Pontibacter liquoris: one gene and its partners. The protein of the gene in region 2 interacts with the protein of the main gene of each other region in a pairwise test. Links are inferred from orthologs where the notes say so. Each region holds a gene or a part of one and is shown on either strand. Other genes may lie near its edges.

Region 1 (6,062 bases), 1.8 Mb from region 2 along the record:
CAGCGTATCTGCTACCATCTCCGAGGCCTGGCTTTTTTCTTTTGCTGCGTCTTCGTCACTTACTTCTTCGCCCGTAGCTGCGGCACGCCCCGAGGCAAGCTGTTCCATGGGCGTAGGTGCCGGCTGAATATTGAACACCGCCTTTACGCCCGTGACCACCACCAGCGAGAGCACCACCCACAGCAGAAACTGCGTAAGCCCCACGGCGGCAATACCAATGATCTTGCCCATCATCAGCTGAAAAGGCTTTACCGACGAAATAATGATCTCAACGATGCGGCTTGTCTTCTCCTCGATCACGCCGCGCATGATCTGCACCCCATACATAAAAATGAAGAAATAAATAATGAGCGCTCCTGCCACGCCGGCCCCGGACGTGACAAAGGCATTGTTATCTTTCTCACCTTCATCGCTCAGGTTCACCGAGGCTACTGAAATATCCGCTTTCATGTGCTGGAGCACTTCACGGTCCAGGCCCGAGGCAATCAGGCGCTGGTTTTCCACTTCCTTCTCCAGCATATTTTCGAGCCGCACTTTTGTCTGCAGGCTGGTATTCTTTTTGGCAAATACTTTGATGCCCGTAGGATTATCGATGCTGATCTTGGGGATGTATAACAGGGCCGTATTGTCAGTTTCCTTATATACTTCCTTCGCCTGCTCCAGTGAGCCGGAAAGAGGCACAATCTTCAGATCATCCTTGCTTTCGAGCTTTCCGGCAAACAAACCGCTCTCGTCCAGCAGCATCACCGTTTCGGCACTATCCGACATGGAGATGAGCAGGCCGGGCAGCACCATAAACGCAGCCAGCAGCAGGGGCGTCAGGAAGCTCATGATCAGAAAGCTTTTCTTGCGCACCCGCGTCAGGTACTCGCGTTGAATAATTAACCATATTTTATGCATGAGACGGCTCTTTTACTTTTCGGATGAAGATATCATTTATACTTGGCACCAGCTCCACAAACGAGTGTACCTCCACGCGCTCAATGAGGTAGCGCAGCAAATCGTTCGGAGTGGTGCCGTTGAGTAATTTTATGTGGGCCCTGAAAATGCCATGGTTTACGTGTTGCTCCAGCACCTGGTAATCGGGCGAGGTGACCAGCAGGTTCCCGTTCCCGATCACCTGGAAGGTATCCGTTTTGTAAGCGTTCTTGATCTCTTTCACTGATCCGTCCAGCACCTTGCGCGACCGGTTAATGAGCGCGATATTGTCGCAAAGCTCCTCCACTGACTCCATCCGGTGCGTCGAAAAAATAATGGTGGCGCCCCGCTCGCGCAGGTTCAGGATCTCGTCCTTTATCAGGTTGGCATTGATGGGATCGAACCCGGAAAAAGGCTCATCCAGGATAATGAGCGAAGGCTCGTGCAGCACCGTGGCAATGAACTGCACTTTCTGCTGCATGCCTTTCGAGAGGTCTTCGATATGCTTGCCCAGCCACTCCCGTATTTCAAAACGGTCTATCCAGGTTTTGATGCGGGCCGTGGCGTCGCTCTTGCTTAGGCCTTTGAGTTGGGCCAGGTATAGCAGCTGCTCCCCCACCTTCATTTTCTTGTAAAGGCCGCGCTCTTCGGGCAGATAGCCCATTTCCTTGATATGGTCGGGCCGCAGGCGCTCTCCTTTAAAGTATATCTCCCCCGAATCGGCGCCTGTGATCTGGGTGATGATGCGGATAAGCGAGGTTTTGCCGGCGCCGTTGGGTCCCAGCAAGCCAAAAATGCAGCCCGCCGGAATCTCGAAACTCACCTCATCCAGTGCGGTGTGGTTGGCGTACTGCTTTGATACGCCGTTAATCTTAAGAATACTCAATGCTGGTTCCTTTAAGTTCAATCAAAAATAGCTTTATCCTGCGCATCAGGCAAATATATTCGGATTGTTAGATGTTTTATCGACGAAGCCTAGTTTTCAGAGGATGAAAGCCCCGGCAGCGCTGCCGAATAAAAAAGCCGCCTCTTCCTTTGCAGGAGGGCGGCTTTTGTTCTATCCGTTAGTAAATCGCGGCTTACTGAAAGTAATCTTTCACTTTCTCGAAGAAGCCTTTGTCGTTTTTACCTGGCTGGGGCGCAAAGTTGCCTGACTCCCGCAACGCCTCGAGCATGGCTCGTTCGTCGCTGCTGAGTGATTTTGGCGTCCATACATTGATGTGGATCAGCTGGTCGCCTCTGTCGTAGCCATTGATGTCTTTTATACCTTTGCCGCGCAGCCTGAAGATCTCGCCGCTTTGCGTGCCTGGTTTGATACTGATCTTTACTTTGCCCGAAATAGTCGGCACTTCGATCTCCGCTCCCAACGCCGCATCCACAAAACTGATGTACTGGTCGAAGATCACGTTGTTCCCGTCGCGCTTCAGGGTAGGGTGCGCCTCTTCCTCGATCTGGATCAGCAGATCGCCCGGCACGCCGCCGCGCTCGGGCACGTTGCCTTTGCCGCTCATAGACAGTTGCATGCCATCCATTACGCCAGCCGGCACATTGATCGAGATCACCTCTTCCTGCTGCTCGCGGCCTGTACCATGGCACACGTTACAGTTGTGCGTCACAATACGGCCTTCGCCGTTACAGGTAGGGCAAGTCGCTGTAGACACCATCTGGCCCAGCATGGTGTTTACCACCTGGCGCACCTGGCCCGAACCCTGGCACTGCCCGCAGGTCTGCATATCGGTGCCGTTCTTGGCGCCGTTGCCCCCGCAGGTACTACACGCCACATAGCGCTTTACTTTTATTTTTTTCTCAACACCATTGGCAATTTCTTCCAGGTTAAGCTTCAGCTTGATGCGCAGGTTGCTGCCCTTGCGCACACGGCGTCCGCCACCCCCGCGGGAGCCGCCAAAGAAACTTTCAAAAGGGCTTCCGCCGCCCCCGAAAATATCGCCGAACTGCGAGAAAATATCCTCCATGTTCATGCCACCGCCGCCAAAGCCGCCGTTCATACCCTGGTGGCCGAACTGGTCGTAACGCTGGCGCTTCTGCTGATCACTCAGCACCTCGTAGGCCTCCGCAGCTTCCTTAAACTTTTCTTCTGCGGTGTGGTCGTCGGGGTTCTTATCCGGGTGGTGCTTGATGGCTAGTTTACGGTAAGCCTTCTTTATCTCTTCCTGGCTGGCACTCTTGCTTACTCCTAAAACTTCGTAATAATCTCTCTTAGCCATTGCTTACGCTCCTATGATAACTTTTGAAAACCGGATCACCTTATCGTTCAAGGTATATCCCTTTTCAATTATGTCGATAACCTTCCCTTTCAGGTCATCAGATGGGGCCGGGGCTTGTGTTACAGCTTCCTGCAGGTCGCTGTCGAAGTTATCCCCAACCTGTACTTCGATCGGCTTCAGGCCTTTCTGCTGCGTTACATGCTTCAGCTTATGGAAAACAAGGTCCAGCCCCTGCGCCAGCACGTCCACCTCTTTGGTAGAGCCGAGCGCCTGCCTGGCCCGTTCCATATCGTCCAGCACCGGCAACAGGTCGCCCATCAGCTCCTGCGTAGCCGTCTTCGACAGGTCGATGCGCTCTTTAGCCGTGCGGCGTCTGAAGTTCTCGAACTCAGCCATCAGGCGGATGTATTTGTCTTTCATTTCTGCCAGCTCAGCTGCTGCAGTATCGGTAGGAGTCGCTTCGGTTTCATCCGTTTCCTCCTGCTGGTTCAGTGTCTGCTCCTCTTGCGGGGTGGCAGCATTGGCAGCATTTTCCTGAATTTCTTCCTGCGCCTGGTTGTTCTTGCTATCTTTATCTGACATAATGCCTCAAAAATATTAGGTTAATAAGTCTGTATTGTCTTGTCAATTAGTTTGCCAAACCGCCCTTCGTGTCAAGTTGGCACTTTTAATTCTGAATGACTGAGTAAATGAATGACTGAATAATGAGATGATATGCACACAAAACCTCACCTTGGTAGCCAGTATTTTATTCAATGATTCAAAATTCAATGATTCAAAATTCAATTATTCAAAATTAAAGCCGCAAGCGCTTAAAAAAAATCGGTAGACAACTTTGCAGCTTCTACCGATCATGTATAAATCACACGAGGTGGTTGCGCTAGCTATTGAGTGCCTCCCAGATCATGTCTTTTAACGTCATAATGTTCTTGCCTGTAATGCTCGATATAAAGACGGTTGGTAAACCTTCGGGCAGCGTTTGCCGCATTTCTTCTTCCAGCTCCTCATCCAGCATATCGGCTTTGGTGACAGCCAGGAGGCGCTTTTTGTCCAGAAGTTCCGGGTTAAAGGTTTCCAGCTCGTTCAGCAGCACCTCGTATTCTTTGGCAATGTCGGCACTCTCACAGGAAACCATAAATAACAGCATGGAGTTCCGTTCAATGTGGCGCAGGAAGCGTAATCCCAGTCCTTTGCCTTCGGATGCCCCTTCAATGATCCCCGGAATATCCGCCATCACAAATGACTTGTAGTCGCGATAAGCCACTACACCCAGATTAGGGGCCAGCGTGGTAAAGGCGTAATTGGCAATTTTAGGCTTAGCAGCCGATACAACCGAAAGCAGCGTGGATTTACCGGCATTCGGAAAGCCCACCAGTCCCACATCGGCCAGTAACTTAAGTTCCAGGATCACCCACTCCTCGCGGCCGGGCTCGCCGGGCTGGGCATGGCGTGGGGTCTGGTTGGTAGGCGATTTAAAATGGGCATTGCCCAGGCCACCGCGGCCGCCAGGCGTCAGGATAATTTCCTGGCCGTGTTCGGTGATCTCGCACATGACCTCGCCGGTCTCATCGTTGCGGGCAATCGTGCCCAGCGGTACTTCCAGCACCTCGTCTTTGCCCTGGGCGCCAAACGAGTGGCTGGGCCCGCCGTTATGGCCGTTTTCGGCAATAATATGCTTGCGGAACTGCAGGTGCAGCAGCGTCCATAGCTGGGAATTGCCACGCAGGATAATATGTCCGCCACGGCCGCCGTCGCCGCCGTCGGGTCCACCTTTGGCCGTCAGTTTATCGCGGTGCAGGTGTGCCGATCCCGCACCACCGTGACCGGAGCGCGAGCAGATTTTTACGTAATCAATAAAGTTGGATGATGCCAAATTATGGGGGCCTAAATGTCTCTTGCTACTTCCCTTCCTGCTTTGCTTTCAGGCCATCGATCTGCTGGCAAAGGTTGTTAAAGATCTCCTCGATCTCGCCAATACCCTCTACCGTACAGAATTTGCCCTGGCCTGCATAGTAATCGGCTACAGGGGCGGTTTTGGTGTTATACTCCTGCACACGCTTGCGGATCAGTTCTTCGTTCTGGTCGTCGGGGCGGCCGGATGTTTTGCCACGCAGCAGCAGGCGCTTGGTTAGCTCCTCGTCGTCTACCCGCAGGGCAATCATGCAGGAAATGGCGGTACCGTGCTCCTGCAACAGCTTGTCCAGACCCTGCGCCTGCGGCACGGTGCGCGGAAAGCCATCGAAAATAAAGCCGGCAGCCTGCCGATGCTCTTTCACTTTGTTCTCAATCATGCCGATCACCACTTCGTCGGGTACCAGCAGGCCGCTGTCCATCAAATTTTTAGCTTCCAGGCCCAGGGCGGTGCCTGCAGCAATTTCGGAACGAAGCAAATCGCCGGTAGACAAGTGGATAAGGTTGTATTTATCAATCAGCTTCTGACTCTGAGTTCCTTTACCGGCTCCCGGAGGACCAAACAAAACGATGTTGAGCATATCTTATAGCTAGAAATAAAAGGCAAATGTACGTATAAAATTAATGTGCTTTTTCAAATTTTCGAACGGCTGCTAACCCGCTTCCCATTTAAAAGCCTGCAAACGCGCGCAGTTTTTGGTTGGTTACGACACGATTTTATAAATATCGCGCAGGTTGCGGCCCAGGCCATTGTAATCCAGGCCATAGCCTACCACAAAATCATTGGGAATCGTTTTGGCCACGTATTTCACCTCCAGCTCATGCTGCAGGCACTCGGGCTTCATTAGCAGCGTAGCCACCTCCACCGAAGCCGGGCCGCGGTCTGCCAGTTGTTTGAGCAGGCCATGCACCGTATGGCCCGTGTCCACAATGTCTTCCAGCACAATCACATGGCGCCCGCTGATGTCTTCGTTCAGGCCCAGGATCTCTTTTACCTTGCCCGTGCTG
Region 2 (6,266 bases):
CGGGTTGGGTTTTAGCGAAGCTAACGCCACCCTGATCTACGGCTGGTTCACCGGCCTGGTATATCTTACGCCTATCGCCGGCGGATGGTTAGCCGATAAGTACTTAGGCCATCGGCGCGCGATCCTCATCGGGGGTGTTACCATGGCCCTGGGCCAGTTCAGCTTATTTTCGACGCCTTACATAGGCGTGGAGATGACGTATCTGGGGCTTGCTTTGCTGATTCTGGGGAACGGTTTCTTTAAACCTAACATTTCATCTATTGTGGGTAACCTGTATGCACAGGGCGACCCGCGCCGCGATTCGGCATTCACCATCTTCTATATGGGTATTAACGTGGGCGCGTTCTTTGCTCCGCTTATCTGTGGTTATCTTGCCGAAGACCTGTTTGCCACCAAAGCCATTGTGAATGGCGTAGAGCGCGTAACGCATTACGGATTCCAGTTTGGTTTCCTGGCAGCCGGTATAGGCATGGTTATCGGCCAGATCGTATTTAACACACTTGGCCAGAAATACCTGGGGGATATTGGTCTGAAGCCTGTAAAAGTGGAGAATGATGCTCTGACAGGGAAACCCACCAAAACCAAGCTTACCAAAGAAGAAGTGGACCGTGTATCGGTTATCTTTATCATTACCGTGTTTGTGATTTTCTTCTGGGCCGGTTTTGAGCAGGCGGGCAGCTCCCTGACGCTTTATACCGACAAGTATATTGACCGTGAAGTGTTTGGCTTCCTGATCCCGACTTCCTGGTTCCAGTCTGTTAACCCGCTGTTTATTGTAGCGTTTGCTCCGCTTACAGCCAACCTTTGGATCTACTTATCCAAGCGCGGCAAAGACCTAAGCATTCCAACCAAAATGGGCGTTGGTATGATTCTGCTCGGAATTGGTTTCTTCTTTATGGTGGGCGCTGTGATGCAGCGTGGCGGCGTAGAGGATGAAGCGGTGAAAGCAAGCATCATGTGGTTGATCGCCACATACTTCTTTCATACAATCGGTGAGCTTTGCCTGTCCCCAATCGGACTGTCGATGGTAACACGCCTGGCGCCGGTTACGCTGGTATCGATGCTGATGGGTGTGTGGTTCCTGGCGCCGTTTGTGGCCCAGATCGCCGGTGGTTACATCGCTTCTTATGTAGAAGAGCTTGGTGCATTCACCATTTTCTCTACTATCGGCGTATTTGTGATTGTAGCTGGTTTGATACTGGTGGCCCTTACCCGCAAGCTGATGTATATGATGCACGGCCGCGGATAATCTCTGGCTTTAGTATAAATTCAAAAGCTCCTGTCGTGGTAACGGCAGGAGCTTTTTTTATGAACCAAAATGCGCACGCATCGTTTTAAAATTCGGCTCCTTCAGATAAAATTAACGACAGCTGAAGGAAAGAACAAGGACAAGTATAGCTGTATTCCGGATGCAGAGACTCCAAACATGGTACGTGCCGGCGCTGATTTGCCTGCTGCTTGGCGCCTGCCAGGGCGACGAGGAGGAGGCTACCGCCTCACCGGAGCCCGCACCTGTCGCAGTAACCTACCTGATCAAAAAAGGACAACATTATGCCACATCCAATCCTTTCCGGAAAACAGCGGTTTTAGAAATCCGCTTTGAAGTGACGTTTGATAGCTCGGCCATTTATACCACAGCAGATCCTGCCAATCAAGGCGATATCAATAAGCTTTACGGGGTAGCTGATTGCGGCCAAGCACACCAGCAGAACAGCGCCAGGTTTGGCTGGCGTTGGTATAACAACCAGCTCGAACTGCATGCTTATACTTATGTGGACGGCAAACGGCAGTCGGCTTACATCGGGAATATGGTGATCGGGCAGAAGACAGCTTGCACACTGACGATGGGCGAGCGCTCCTATACCTTCTTCTTGCATGACAAACAGGTGACGCTTCCCCGTTCCTGCGCAGGAGTAGCAGCAGGCTACCAGTTATATCCTTACTTTGGTGGCGACGAACCCGCGCCGCACGATATCACCATCTTGATCCGGGAAATGAAGTAGCCTTTTTATTTTTGCTTTTACTAATATAGGAGAGAGCTCGGCTGAGGGTTCTTGCTATAGAATTAGAGAAGTAGTACCGGGTCCAACCGCTCCTGACCCCGCTTGGCTAAGGAGGCAGGCCTGTCATTGCTTATGTTGAAGTATAAACGCTGTAGTTTTGGCCTAATAAACTTTCCACCAAGATCCTTTCAGGATGACAAAAATAAAGAAGTCAGGAGAGAAGGTTCATACTTATACTTAGGCTATACTTTCATTGCGAATGCTATTGGGCGGACAGGTCGCGACCTGTCCCTACAAGGGGCTGATTGCAAAATACAGTAGCTAGCGAACAGGTCTCAGTCCTCGGGTTGAGCGCCTTGGTGTGTTGCGGTGCCCGTCAGGTCAGCCCGCAGCGCGAGCGAGGAGCAGCTTCACGCCACAGCGCGAAACGAAAGGACGAGCCCCCGCGGGCTTGGTGCGCTCCAAAATAAGAAATGAAACGAGGCAGGTATAAGACTGAGGAATACAGCTTGCTAGCAAGTATAGCTACAGTTTAAACTGAAATTAAGGCAGCTACCAAGTATAACCGGAAGTATAAAACTACGGAAGAAAGGCAGCTAGCAAGTATAACCAAAGTATAAAGGAGCATCAAAGGCTAGCTAAGAAGTATAGCTGGAAATATATAATCAGTGAAATAGCTGCAACTAAGTATAGGCACAAGTATAAAACACAGCAATACAGCGGCCAGCAAGTATAGCCTCAAGTATAAACCGAAGCATTTACCAGCAACTACCAAGTATAAAGGCATCACATACAAAAACACCCTGCGCCAAAACTGACGCAGGGTGTTTTTGTATGATTAAATAAGAATGGCAGATTACATCATACCGCCCATTCCGCCCATGCCACCTGGCATTGCCGGAGCGCCTTTGTCTTCTTCAGGCTCTTCAGAAACAACACACTCAGTAGTCAACAGTAAGCCTGCAATAGAGGCTGCGTTTTCCAGCGCAAGACGTGTTACCTTAGTTGGGTCAATGATACCGGCTGCAAACAGGTTCTCATACTTGTCTTCGCGGGCATTGTAACCGTAATCGGCTTTGCCTTCGCGCACCGCCTGTACCACTACAGAGCCTTCGCCACCGGCGTTAGCCACAATTGTTCGCAGCGGCGACTCCAGTGCAGTTCTAATGATTTGAACACCCGTCTGCTGGTCAGCATTTGCTACTTCTACGTTTTCTAACGCATCCAGCGCACGGATCAAGGCCACGCCACCACCTGCTACAATACCTTCTTCTACGGCAGCACGAGTTGCATGCAAGGCATCATCCACACGGTCTTTCTTCTCTTTCATCTCAACTTCTGTAGAAGCACCGATGTAAAGGATGGCAACACCGCCGGATAATTTTGCCAGACGCTCCTGCAGTTTCTCTCTGTCATAGTCAGAGGTAGTAGACTCCATTTGCGATTTGATCTGGTTGATACGGGCCACGATATCATCTTTCTGACCGGCACCGTTTACCAGGGTAGTGTTGTCTTTGTCGATGATCACTTTCTCAGCCTGGCCTAAGTAGTCTAGTGTAGCGTTCTCCAGTTTGTAACCGCGCTCTTCTGAGATCACAGTACCGCCAGTCAGGATAGCGATATCCTCCAGCATAGCTTTTCTTCTGTCGCCAAAGCCTGGGGCTTTTACAGCAGCAATTTTCAGCGAACCGCGCAGTTTGTTTACCACCAGGGTAGCCAAAGCTTCGCCGTCCACATCTTCTGCTACGATCACCAGGCCTTTACCTGTCTGAACAACCTGCTCCAATACCGGAAGTAGTTCTTTCATGGTAGAAACTTTTTTGTCGTAGATCAGGATGAAAGGATTGTCGAAATCGGCTTCCATTTTCTCAGCGTTAGTCACGAAGTATGGCGACAGGTAACCGCGGTCAAACTGCATACCTTCTACCGTTTTCACTTCTGTTTCCGTGCCTTTTGCTTCTTCTACCGTGATCACACCGTCTTTACCAACTTTGTCCATGGCATCGGCAATCATTTTACCAATTTCAGGATCGTTGTTGGCAGAGATAGTACCTACCTGAGAGATCTCGGAAGAATTCTCGATCTTTTTAGACTGAGACTTCAGGTTCTCTACAACAGCCGAAACGGCTTTGTCGATGCCACGCTTCAGGTCCATCGGGTTTGCACCAGCAGCTACGTTCTTGATACCGGCTGTATAGATGGCCTGGGCAAGTACAGTTGCTGTTGTAGTTCCGTCACCAGCCTGGTCAGCAGTTTTAGAAGCTACTTCTTTCACCAGCTGAGCACCCATGTTTTCGATAGGATCTTTCAGGTCGATCTCTTTCGCTACCGATACACCGTCTTTGGTGATCATCGGCGCACCGAATTTCTTATCGATGATAACGTTGCGGCCTTTAGGACCTAAGGTTACTTTTACGGCATTTGCCAGTTTGTCTACGCCCGACTTGATCTTGGTGCGTGCGTCTGTATCAAATGTGATGTTTTTAGCCATAATATTAAGATTTTGTAATTACGTTAATGAGATAAGATTAAAGGATAGCCAGGATGTCTGACTCGCGCATGATCAGGTAGTCGCTACCATCTACGGAGATCTCAGAGCCGGCATATTTGCCGTACAATACCTGGTCACCTACTTTCACCTGAGGCTTCATCAAAGCGCCCTGCTCTGATACTTTTCCTTCGCCTACGGCTACTACCTCACCACGTTGAGGTTTCTCTTTAGCAGTATCAGGAATAATGATACCTGATTTGGTTTTTTCTTCTGCTGCAGCAGGAGCTACAATTACTCTGTCTGCTAATGGTTTAATACTGATTGACATAGTTTGTGAGTTATAATTTTATGGTTGATATTAAACATTGAAACCACAGGTGTATTATCATTTCTTGTGCCACGCTGGCCTAACTGCCACATTAAGTCAAATTTTCAGTTAATAACGGCCACCTGCCTGACAGGTTTGACATATTTGGCAGCCGGCGGTTGCGGAGAGCAAGCGGTCTGTCAGGTTTGGCAGCCCAGGCGGGCAAGGGCTAAAAAAGAAAAGCCAGCTGAGGGTTCAGCTGGCTTTCAGGTATTGTTATAAGGGCGATGCCTATTTTTGCTTTGTGGTATCTACTACGGCCGGAATGTCAGCCGGGTCGGGGATAACAGCCGTAGAATCGGCAGCAGCTCCTGGCAAAGCTGGTGTAGCAGATGGTAACTGCGACTGGCGCGCGCGCTCTTCGTTCACGCTTCTGTTCATGATCGAAGAATCTTCAGAAGAGGAATCAACCATGTGTGAGCCCAACGACATTACGATCAAGGCGATAGCAAATCCCCAGGTAAGTTTTTCCAGTAAATCGCCGGTGCGCTTAACACCTACAAGCTGGCTGGTGCTGCCTCCAAACTGGCCAGACAGGCCGCCTCCCTTAGGATTTTGGGCAAGTACCACTAAAATAAGCAGCACGCAAACAAAGATAATAATGCTGATAAGGGCGATATACATATTAGGTTAAGTTTTGTAATTTTTCTATCTGTTCGGCAAAGTAACTCTTTTTTTCCGGATTTTTCAAAATGAGCTGCTCATATATTTTAATGGCTTTCTTTATTTTTCCCTGTTGCAGAAAGATATTTGCCAGGCTCTCCGAGGCTATGCCTTTCTTTATCTTGCTGTTCCGCAGCGAGAGGTCTTCTTGCGGCTCGGAGCGTAATTTGATATTATTCAGGGCTTTTAACCGAGGGTTAAGCTTTAGAAACTGGTCAATGATATCAAGTTGCTGCACCAGTACATCTTCACTAGCCGGCGTGGCTTTTTCCAGTTCATGTGTTTTGCTGTACTCCAGAATAAGCTCCGGGTGGAAGCCCAAAGGTCGCGGGGGAGTAATGTCATCTTTCAGCTGCAGCGCTTCGCCCATGCGGCTGGAGGCCATCCCATAGCCCAGCACGTCTTCGTCGTATAGCTTATCGATGACATCGTAGCGGTACTTGATTTCGGCTGCTTCCGGGTTGGCAGGTAAGGCAAACGCGGCAAGAAGTTCTTCTTCCGGCAGCGTTTTAAGCGGCACAAAAGTATACTCCTCCGTTGCCGCAATGGCAGGATCTTGTTCCGGTGCTTCTTCCTCCTGCGGTAGTTCCTCTAGGGCTTCCCGTGTTTCCTGCAAATGGGTCACTTCAGGCGCCCCAGTTATAAAGGAATTGCTGGCTAATGGTGGTACTACATCCGGTTTCTGGGCCAGTAAGTCAGTAAAAGAGGCACTCAGGCTGTTGATGGTCAGCAGTTTTGCCAG
Region 3 (6,084 bases), 570 kb from region 2 along the record:
AATTGCCGCTGCTGCGCAGAAAGAAAACGCCAAAGTGCTGGTGTTCTCTAATTCAAACATTGGCGCGGCGGTAGGTTCTAAGCTGGCCGTACGCCTGCAGGGCTCGCTGGCTACCAACGTAACTACCCTGCCAAAAACAGAAAATGGCGCTTTTACCGTTACTCGCAGCGTTTTTTCAGGCAAAGCTTTTGCTGATGTAGCCCTTACGTCTGAAGTGAAGATCATTGCCGTGAAGAAAAATGCCCTGGAGATCGGTGCTGCTGCTGGCAATGCCGCTGCTGTGGAGAGCTTTTCAGCGGCCCTTTCAGATGCTGATTTTGCCGCTGCTCCAAAAGAGACCGTAATGCAGGATTCGGAAGGTGGCGTGTTGCTGCCTGAGGCCGAGATTGTGGTATCCGGCGGTCGTGGCCTGAAAGGGCCTGAAAACTGGCACCTGGTAGAGGATCTGGCAAAAGCCCTTGGCGCGGCCACCGCTTGTTCCAAACCGGTTTCGGACCTGGACTGGCGCCCGCACCATGAGCACGTAGGCCAGACGGGGATCACCATCAGCCCGAACTTATATATTGCCATTGGTATATCCGGTGCTATCCAGCACCTGGCAGGGGTTAACTCTTCTAAAGTGATTGTCGTTATTAATAAGGATCCGGAAGCGCCCTTCTTTAAAGCCGCTGATTATGGCATAGTAGGCGACGCTTTCGAGGTGGTTCCTAAATTAATAGAAGCTGCCAAAGCGTTAGACAAATAGACTTAGAAGATACTGTGAAGAAAATTCAGCTAGAGATACTCGGGCTCTCCTCCAGCCAGTCCCAGACGGGATCGTTTGCGCTTGTACTGGGCGAGAGAGATGGAAACAGAAGGTTGCCCATTATTATCGGCATGTTTGAAGCCCAATCTATTGCCATCCAGATAGAGAAGATCAACCCTAACCGGCCTCTTACCCACGACCTGTTCAAAACTTTTGCCGAACAGGTAAATGTAAGTATAACCGAAATTCTGATTTCGGACCTGAAGGAAGGGGTGTTCTACTCCCGGATCATGTGCACGGACGGCACCAAAGATTTCGAACTCGATGCCCGTCCTTCGGATGCGATCGCCATCGGGCTGCGCTTCGGCGTGCCTATTTATACGGTGGAGAGCGTTTTATCGGAAGCAGGTATTATTCTGAGCGATCTGGAAGACGAAGAAGAGAACGAGGAGATGGCCGTGAAAAGCAGCACCTCCAGCACTTCTTCTTCCAGCAGTTCGGGAGCCAAAGAATCCCTCAGCCAGACTTCTGTGGATGAATTGAATAAAATGCTCAACGATGCCCTGGAGAAGGAAGACTACGAACGGGCTGCCAAAATACGGGATGAGTTAAATAAGCGTAACTAAGCCTAACATAAAGTATACCTGAAAAGTCCTGCGCCGAACGCGCAGGACTTTTTGTTTTATGATTTTAATACCCTTACTTTTGGCCCAAATTTCATCCCTAACATGTTAGATATTCTTAGAGGGCTCATTGGCTTAGTGGTCTTGTTGTCCATTGGCTTCTTATTTTCAAAAAACAGAAGAGCAATAAACTGGAAGCTTGTAGGATTCGGTGTTTTCCTGCAAATTCTATTTGGCGTACTGGTTACGCAGGTACCCTTAATTGCAGATGGTTTTGCGGCCGTAAGCCGGGGTTTTGTTACGTTTCTTGATTTCTCTCAGGCCGGCGCCCAGTTTCTTTTCGGCAACCTGGCCGATCCGGGTAAGAACAACGGGCTGGGGTTTATCTTTGCTTTTTCAGTACTGCCTACTATCATTTTCTTTTCTACTGTTTCCTCGGGCTTATACTACCTGGGCGTGCTGCAGAAGATCGTGTATGGTATTGCCTGGGTAATGTCTAAAGGCATGCGCCTGTCGGGTGCCGAGAGCCTTTCTGCTGCCGGCAACATCTTCCTGGGGCAAACAGAAGCCCCTTTGCTGGTGCGGCCTTTTATTTCCCGCATGACGAAGTCAGAACTGATGTGCCTCATGACGGGAGGTATGGCAACCCTGGCTGGTGGTGTGCTGGCTGCTTATGTATCTTTTCTGGGGGGCAATGACCCGGCCCTGAAAGCGGTATTTGCTGCCCACCTGCTCACAGCCTCTATCATGAACGCACCGGCAGGTATCGTGCTAGCTAAAATGCTGGTGCCCGAAACTGAGCCGGAAAAGATCAATACCGAGCTGGAAGTAAGTGACGAGCAGCTGGGCGTGAACCTGGTCGATGCCCTTTCGCGGGGTGCGGCGGATGGTCTGCGGCTTGCAGCCAACGTAGGTGGCATGCTGATGGCCTTCATTGCCGTAATTGCATTGGTTAACTACCTGCTGACCGATATGATCGGTGTCTGGACGGGCCTGAATGGGTGGGTTGTAGCCAGCATTGCCGGTCGTTTTGATGGTTTTTCGCTGCAGTATATTTTGGGTCAGATCTTCCGGGTATTTGCCTTTATTATGGGCGTTCCGTGGGTAGACACCTTGCAGGTAGGCAGTTTGCTGGGGCAAAAAACGGCTATCAACGAGTTTGTGGCTTACCTGGATCTGGCAGAAATGAAAAATGCCGGTTCTATTTCACCAAAGTCTATTGTAATGGCTACTTACGCACTTTGCGGTTTCTCTAACTTCAGTTCCATCGCAATACAGATCGGTGGCATTGGTGGTATGGCGCCAAATCAGCAGGGCAACCTATCCAAGCTAGGGTTTATGGCGTTGCTGGGAGCCTCGCTGGCCTGTATGATGACGGCTACAGTGGCAGGAATGCTGTATGGCCTGTAAAATGGCTTAAACTATAAAAGGCCTGCTGTTGCAAAACAGCAGGCCTTTTATAGTTTACAGGCAAAGCACTTAAAGCCCTTGCTGTTCTTCCTGTTCCTCCATCTTTTTGGCATAGCGCATCAAGCGGTTGGCAAAAATAAAGTCTTTCAGCTCCCGCACCTGGTTTTCCATAATATCGGCGCTGGTGCCTTCCCATAGCTTTTTACCCTCGTAGAGGAACATGATCTTGTCGCCGATCTCAATCACGGAGTTCATGTCGTGGGTTACCACAATAGTTGTAATATTATACTCCTCAGTGATCTCATGGATGAGCTCATCTATTTTAATCGAGGTTTGCGGGTCGAGGCCGGAGTTCGGTTCGTCACAAAACAGGTACGTACAATTGGGCGCAATGGCGCGGGCAATGCCCACACGCTTTTTCATGCCGCCGCTGAGCTCCGAGGGCATTTTCTTATTCGCATTCTCCAGGCCTACGCGCTGCAGACAAAAATTGACGCGGTCCAGGCGCTCGCTCCGGCTCATTTCGGTCAGCATTTTCAACGGGAATTCTATGTTCTCTTCCACAGTCATCGAATCGAAGAGGGCAGAACCCTGGAAAAGCATGCCGATCTTACGCCGGATCTCCTGCCGGATATCGAGTTTGTTGTTGGTAAAGTATGTTCCGTCGAAGGTTACACTGCCCAGGTCGGGTTTTACCAGGCCTACAATGCACTTGAGCAGCACGCTTTTACCCGTACCGCTTGAGCCTAACAGCAGGTTTGTTTTGCCGGTTTCAAAGACGCCACTAATGCCATCCAGCACCTTTCTGCCGTTAAATGATTTATGTATGTTGTGTATCTCTATCATAAAAAAGAATTAACCTTATAGCAGGAGCTGTGCACACACAAAGTCTGCTATTAATACGGCAATAACGCTGTTGGTAACGGCTGCGGTACTGGCGGCGCCCACTTCCAGGGCCCCACCTGCTGTGAAGTAACCTCTGAAAGAAGAGATTGTTGAGATCAGAAAAGCAAATACAACAGACTTGATCAGAGCAAAGGTGATGTTATACCCGATAAAGTCTTCGCGGATGCCTGTAATATATTCCTGTGCGGTAAGTTCGCCGGAAAGCGTGCCCGCTATATAGCCGCCTGCAATGGACAGGAACATAGACAAAATGACCAGCATGGGGAACACCAGCAGCGCGGCAATGATTTTAGGCAGCACCAGGTAAGAAGCCGAGTTAATGCCCATCACTTCCAGGGCATCTACCTGTTCGGTGATCTGCATGGTGCCCAGGCCACCGGCTATACTAGAGCCTACCTTGCCGGCCAGCACAATGGAAGTGATAGTAGGAGCCAGTTCCAGGATCGTCATCTCGCGCACCATAAAGCCGATGGTAGACCGGGGTATGAAGGCATTGTTGAGGTTATAGGATACCTGCACACAGGTCACAGCGCCGATAAAAGTGGAGACGATGGCCACAATGGCAATGGAGTTGATCCCGATCAGAATGGCCTCATCGATCGTCCTGTTAAAAAGGATGCGGGCCGACTCGCCGCGTGAAAACAGGCTGGTGATAAAAAGTAAATACTTTCCGAAATACTGCAGCATAGGTAAGGGCGCGTGGAGGTTAAATCATGCGAATACAAGGTGATGCTAAACAAAAATACTGTTTAATACCTATATTACGTTTAAAATTGTAAAACATATAAACTCAGACATATTTATGCAACGATACATTTTGGTGACCGGAGGTACCAAAGGAATCGGTAAGGCCGTGATAGAGCAGTTTGCCGGCGAAGGCTTTCATATTATCACTTGTTCCCGAAACGAAAAGGACTTGCAAAAGTTGAAGCTTGAAATTGAACAGCGGTTTACTTTTAGCAAAGTATTTTACCGGGCTGCCGATTTAAGCGATAGATTGGCCTTAAATGCGTTTGCCAGCTATGTAAAAGGGCTGAACGTGAAAGTGGATGTGCTGGTAAATAACAGCGGCCTGTTTATCCCGGGCAAAATAACGGAGGAAAACGACGAGGCCCTGCCTTTCATGATCAATACCAACCTGTATAGCGCTTATTATTTAACCCGCGCCTTTGTGCCGGACATGATCCAGCGTCGCTCGGGCCATATATTTAACCTTTGCTCTACGGCCAGCATCACGCCTTATATTAATGGGGGCTCTTACTGCATCTCCAAATTTGCCGTGTATGGGATGACGAAGGTCTTGCGCGAGGAGCTGAAGGAGCATAATGTTCGCGTGACAGCCATACTTCCGGGAGCTACGCTTACGGCAAGCTGGGAAGGAGTAGACCTGCCACCGGAGCGTTTTATTAAGCCTGAGGATGTCGCTGTCTCGATTTACAATGCCTATACATTATCAGAAAGCAGCGTAGTAGAGGAGCTTTTGATCAGGCCGCAACTCGGCGATATTTAACACAAGTATAAACAGAATATAGCGTTTAGCAGAAATGATCAGACACGGGCACAAGCCGCATGTGAAAATCTGTTGCATCAGCAGCATACAGGAAGCGCATACCGCCATACAGCAAGGTGCTTCGGCGTTAGGGCTGGTGGGAGAAATGCCCAGTGGCCCGGGGGTGATCAGTGATACGCTTATCCGGGAGATTGCCCGGCTGATTCCGCCGCCCATTGCGTCTTTTCTACTAACCAGTCATACTACTCCGGCGCGTATCCTTCAGCATCATGACCGGGTGCATACCAACACCATCCAGCTGGTGGATGCGCTGGCACCGGAAGGCTATCAACAGCTCCGCGAGGCCTTGCCGGGCATAAAACTGGTGCAGGTGGTGCATGTGCTGGGCGAAGAGAGCGTGGAAGAAGCGCAACAGGCTGCCGAACATGCCGATGCCATCCTATTGGATTCGGGTAACCCGAAACTGCCGGTGAAAGAACTGGGCGGCACCGGCCGCATACACGACTGGGTCATTAGCCGGAAAATACGCGAAAGCATCAGCAAGCCCCTTTTCTTGGCAGGCGGCTTAAACGCAGACAATGTGCGGGAGGCCATTGAAGTGGTGCAGCCCTTTGGCGTTGACCTCTGCAGCGGAGTGCGCACCAACGGCCTGCTGGACCCGTATAAACTGGAGAAATTCTTTGAAGCAATAGAGAAAGTATAAAGCCCGCCAAAGCAGGGGGATTTTATACTTTCAGGCACTATAAACGATGAAAAAATGGAATTAGAAGGTAAGATAGCTGTGGTTACGGGCGTAAGTAAGGGCATTGGCCTTGCCACCGTGCAGGCACTGCTCGCCAAAGGAATGAAAGTAGCCGGCTGGGGCCGCACCGCGCCCGATTTGCAGCATG

Evidence for each region.
Region 1: the proteins of groL (region 2) and LWL52_RS01500 interact in binary tests that used the Escherichia coli proteins (3 or more experiments, as listed by UniProt). The link is inferred for Pontibacter liquoris from one-to-one orthologs.
Region 3: the proteins of groL (region 2) and LWL52_RS06560 interact in binary tests that used the Escherichia coli proteins (3 or more experiments, as listed by UniProt). The link is inferred for Pontibacter liquoris from one-to-one orthologs.

What each region holds. Positions count from the first base shown.
Region 1 is NZ_JALEBG010000001.1:360,192-366,253, reverse strand. The notes cover bases 1,937-4,686. They hold LWL52_RS01500 (nucleotide exchange factor GrpE), read right to left. Parts: upstream 3,726-4,686; coding sequence 3,147-3,725; downstream 1,937-3,146. Other genes in these bases: obgE (GTPase ObgE), read right to left, coding at 4,024-4,686; dnaJ (molecular chaperone DnaJ), read right to left, coding at 1,998-3,143. In the rest of the region: LWL52_RS01515 (ABC transporter permease), read right to left, coding at 1-900; LWL52_RS01510 (ABC transporter ATP-binding protein), read right to left, coding at 893-1,804; more of obgE, read right to left, coding at 4,687-5,016; LWL52_RS01490 (adenylate kinase), read right to left, coding at 5,042-5,635; hpt (hypoxanthine phosphoribosyltransferase), read right to left, coding at 5,759-6,062. UniProt on the Escherichia coli protein: Participates actively in the response to hyperosmotic and heat shock by preventing the aggregation of stress-denatured proteins, in association with DnaK and GrpE. It is the nucleotide exchange factor for DnaK and may function as a thermosensor.
Region 2 is NZ_JALEBG010000001.1:2,177,217-2,183,482, reverse strand. The notes cover bases 2,178-5,131. They hold groL (chaperonin GroEL), read right to left. Parts: upstream 4,495-5,131; coding sequence 2,860-4,494; downstream 2,178-2,859. Other genes in these bases: secG (preprotein translocase subunit SecG), read right to left, coding at 5,093-5,131; groES (co-chaperone GroES), read right to left, coding at 4,532-4,822. In the rest of the region: LWL52_RS09020 (peptide MFS transporter), read left to right, coding at 1-1,249; LWL52_RS09015 (hypothetical protein), read left to right, coding at 1,410-2,003; more of secG, read right to left, coding at 5,132-5,485; LWL52_RS08995 (DUF8458 domain-containing protein), read right to left, coding at 5,487-6,266.
Region 3 is NZ_JALEBG010000001.1:1,603,126-1,609,209, forward strand. What follows is about bases 1,737-4,508. They hold LWL52_RS06560 (ABC transporter ATP-binding protein), read right to left. Parts: upstream 3,625-4,508; coding sequence 2,848-3,624; downstream 1,737-2,847. Other genes in these bases: LWL52_RS06555 (NupC/NupG family nucleoside CNT transporter), read left to right, coding at 1,737-2,778; LWL52_RS06565 (MlaE family ABC transporter permease), read right to left, coding at 3,640-4,371; LWL52_RS06570 (SDR family oxidoreductase), read left to right, coding at 4,487-4,508. Also shown: LWL52_RS06545 (electron transfer flavoprotein subunit alpha/FixB family protein), read left to right, coding at 1-745; LWL52_RS06550 (bifunctional nuclease family protein), read left to right, coding at 760-1,371; more of LWL52_RS06555, read left to right, coding at 1,474-1,736; more of LWL52_RS06570, read left to right, coding at 4,509-5,194; LWL52_RS06575 (phosphoribosylanthranilate isomerase), read left to right, coding at 5,229-5,897; LWL52_RS06580 (SDR family oxidoreductase), read left to right, coding at 5,952-6,084. UniProt on the Escherichia coli protein: Part of the ABC transporter complex MlaFEDB, which is involved in a phospholipid transport pathway that maintains lipid asymmetry in the outer membrane by retrograde trafficking of phospholipids from the outer membrane to the inner membrane.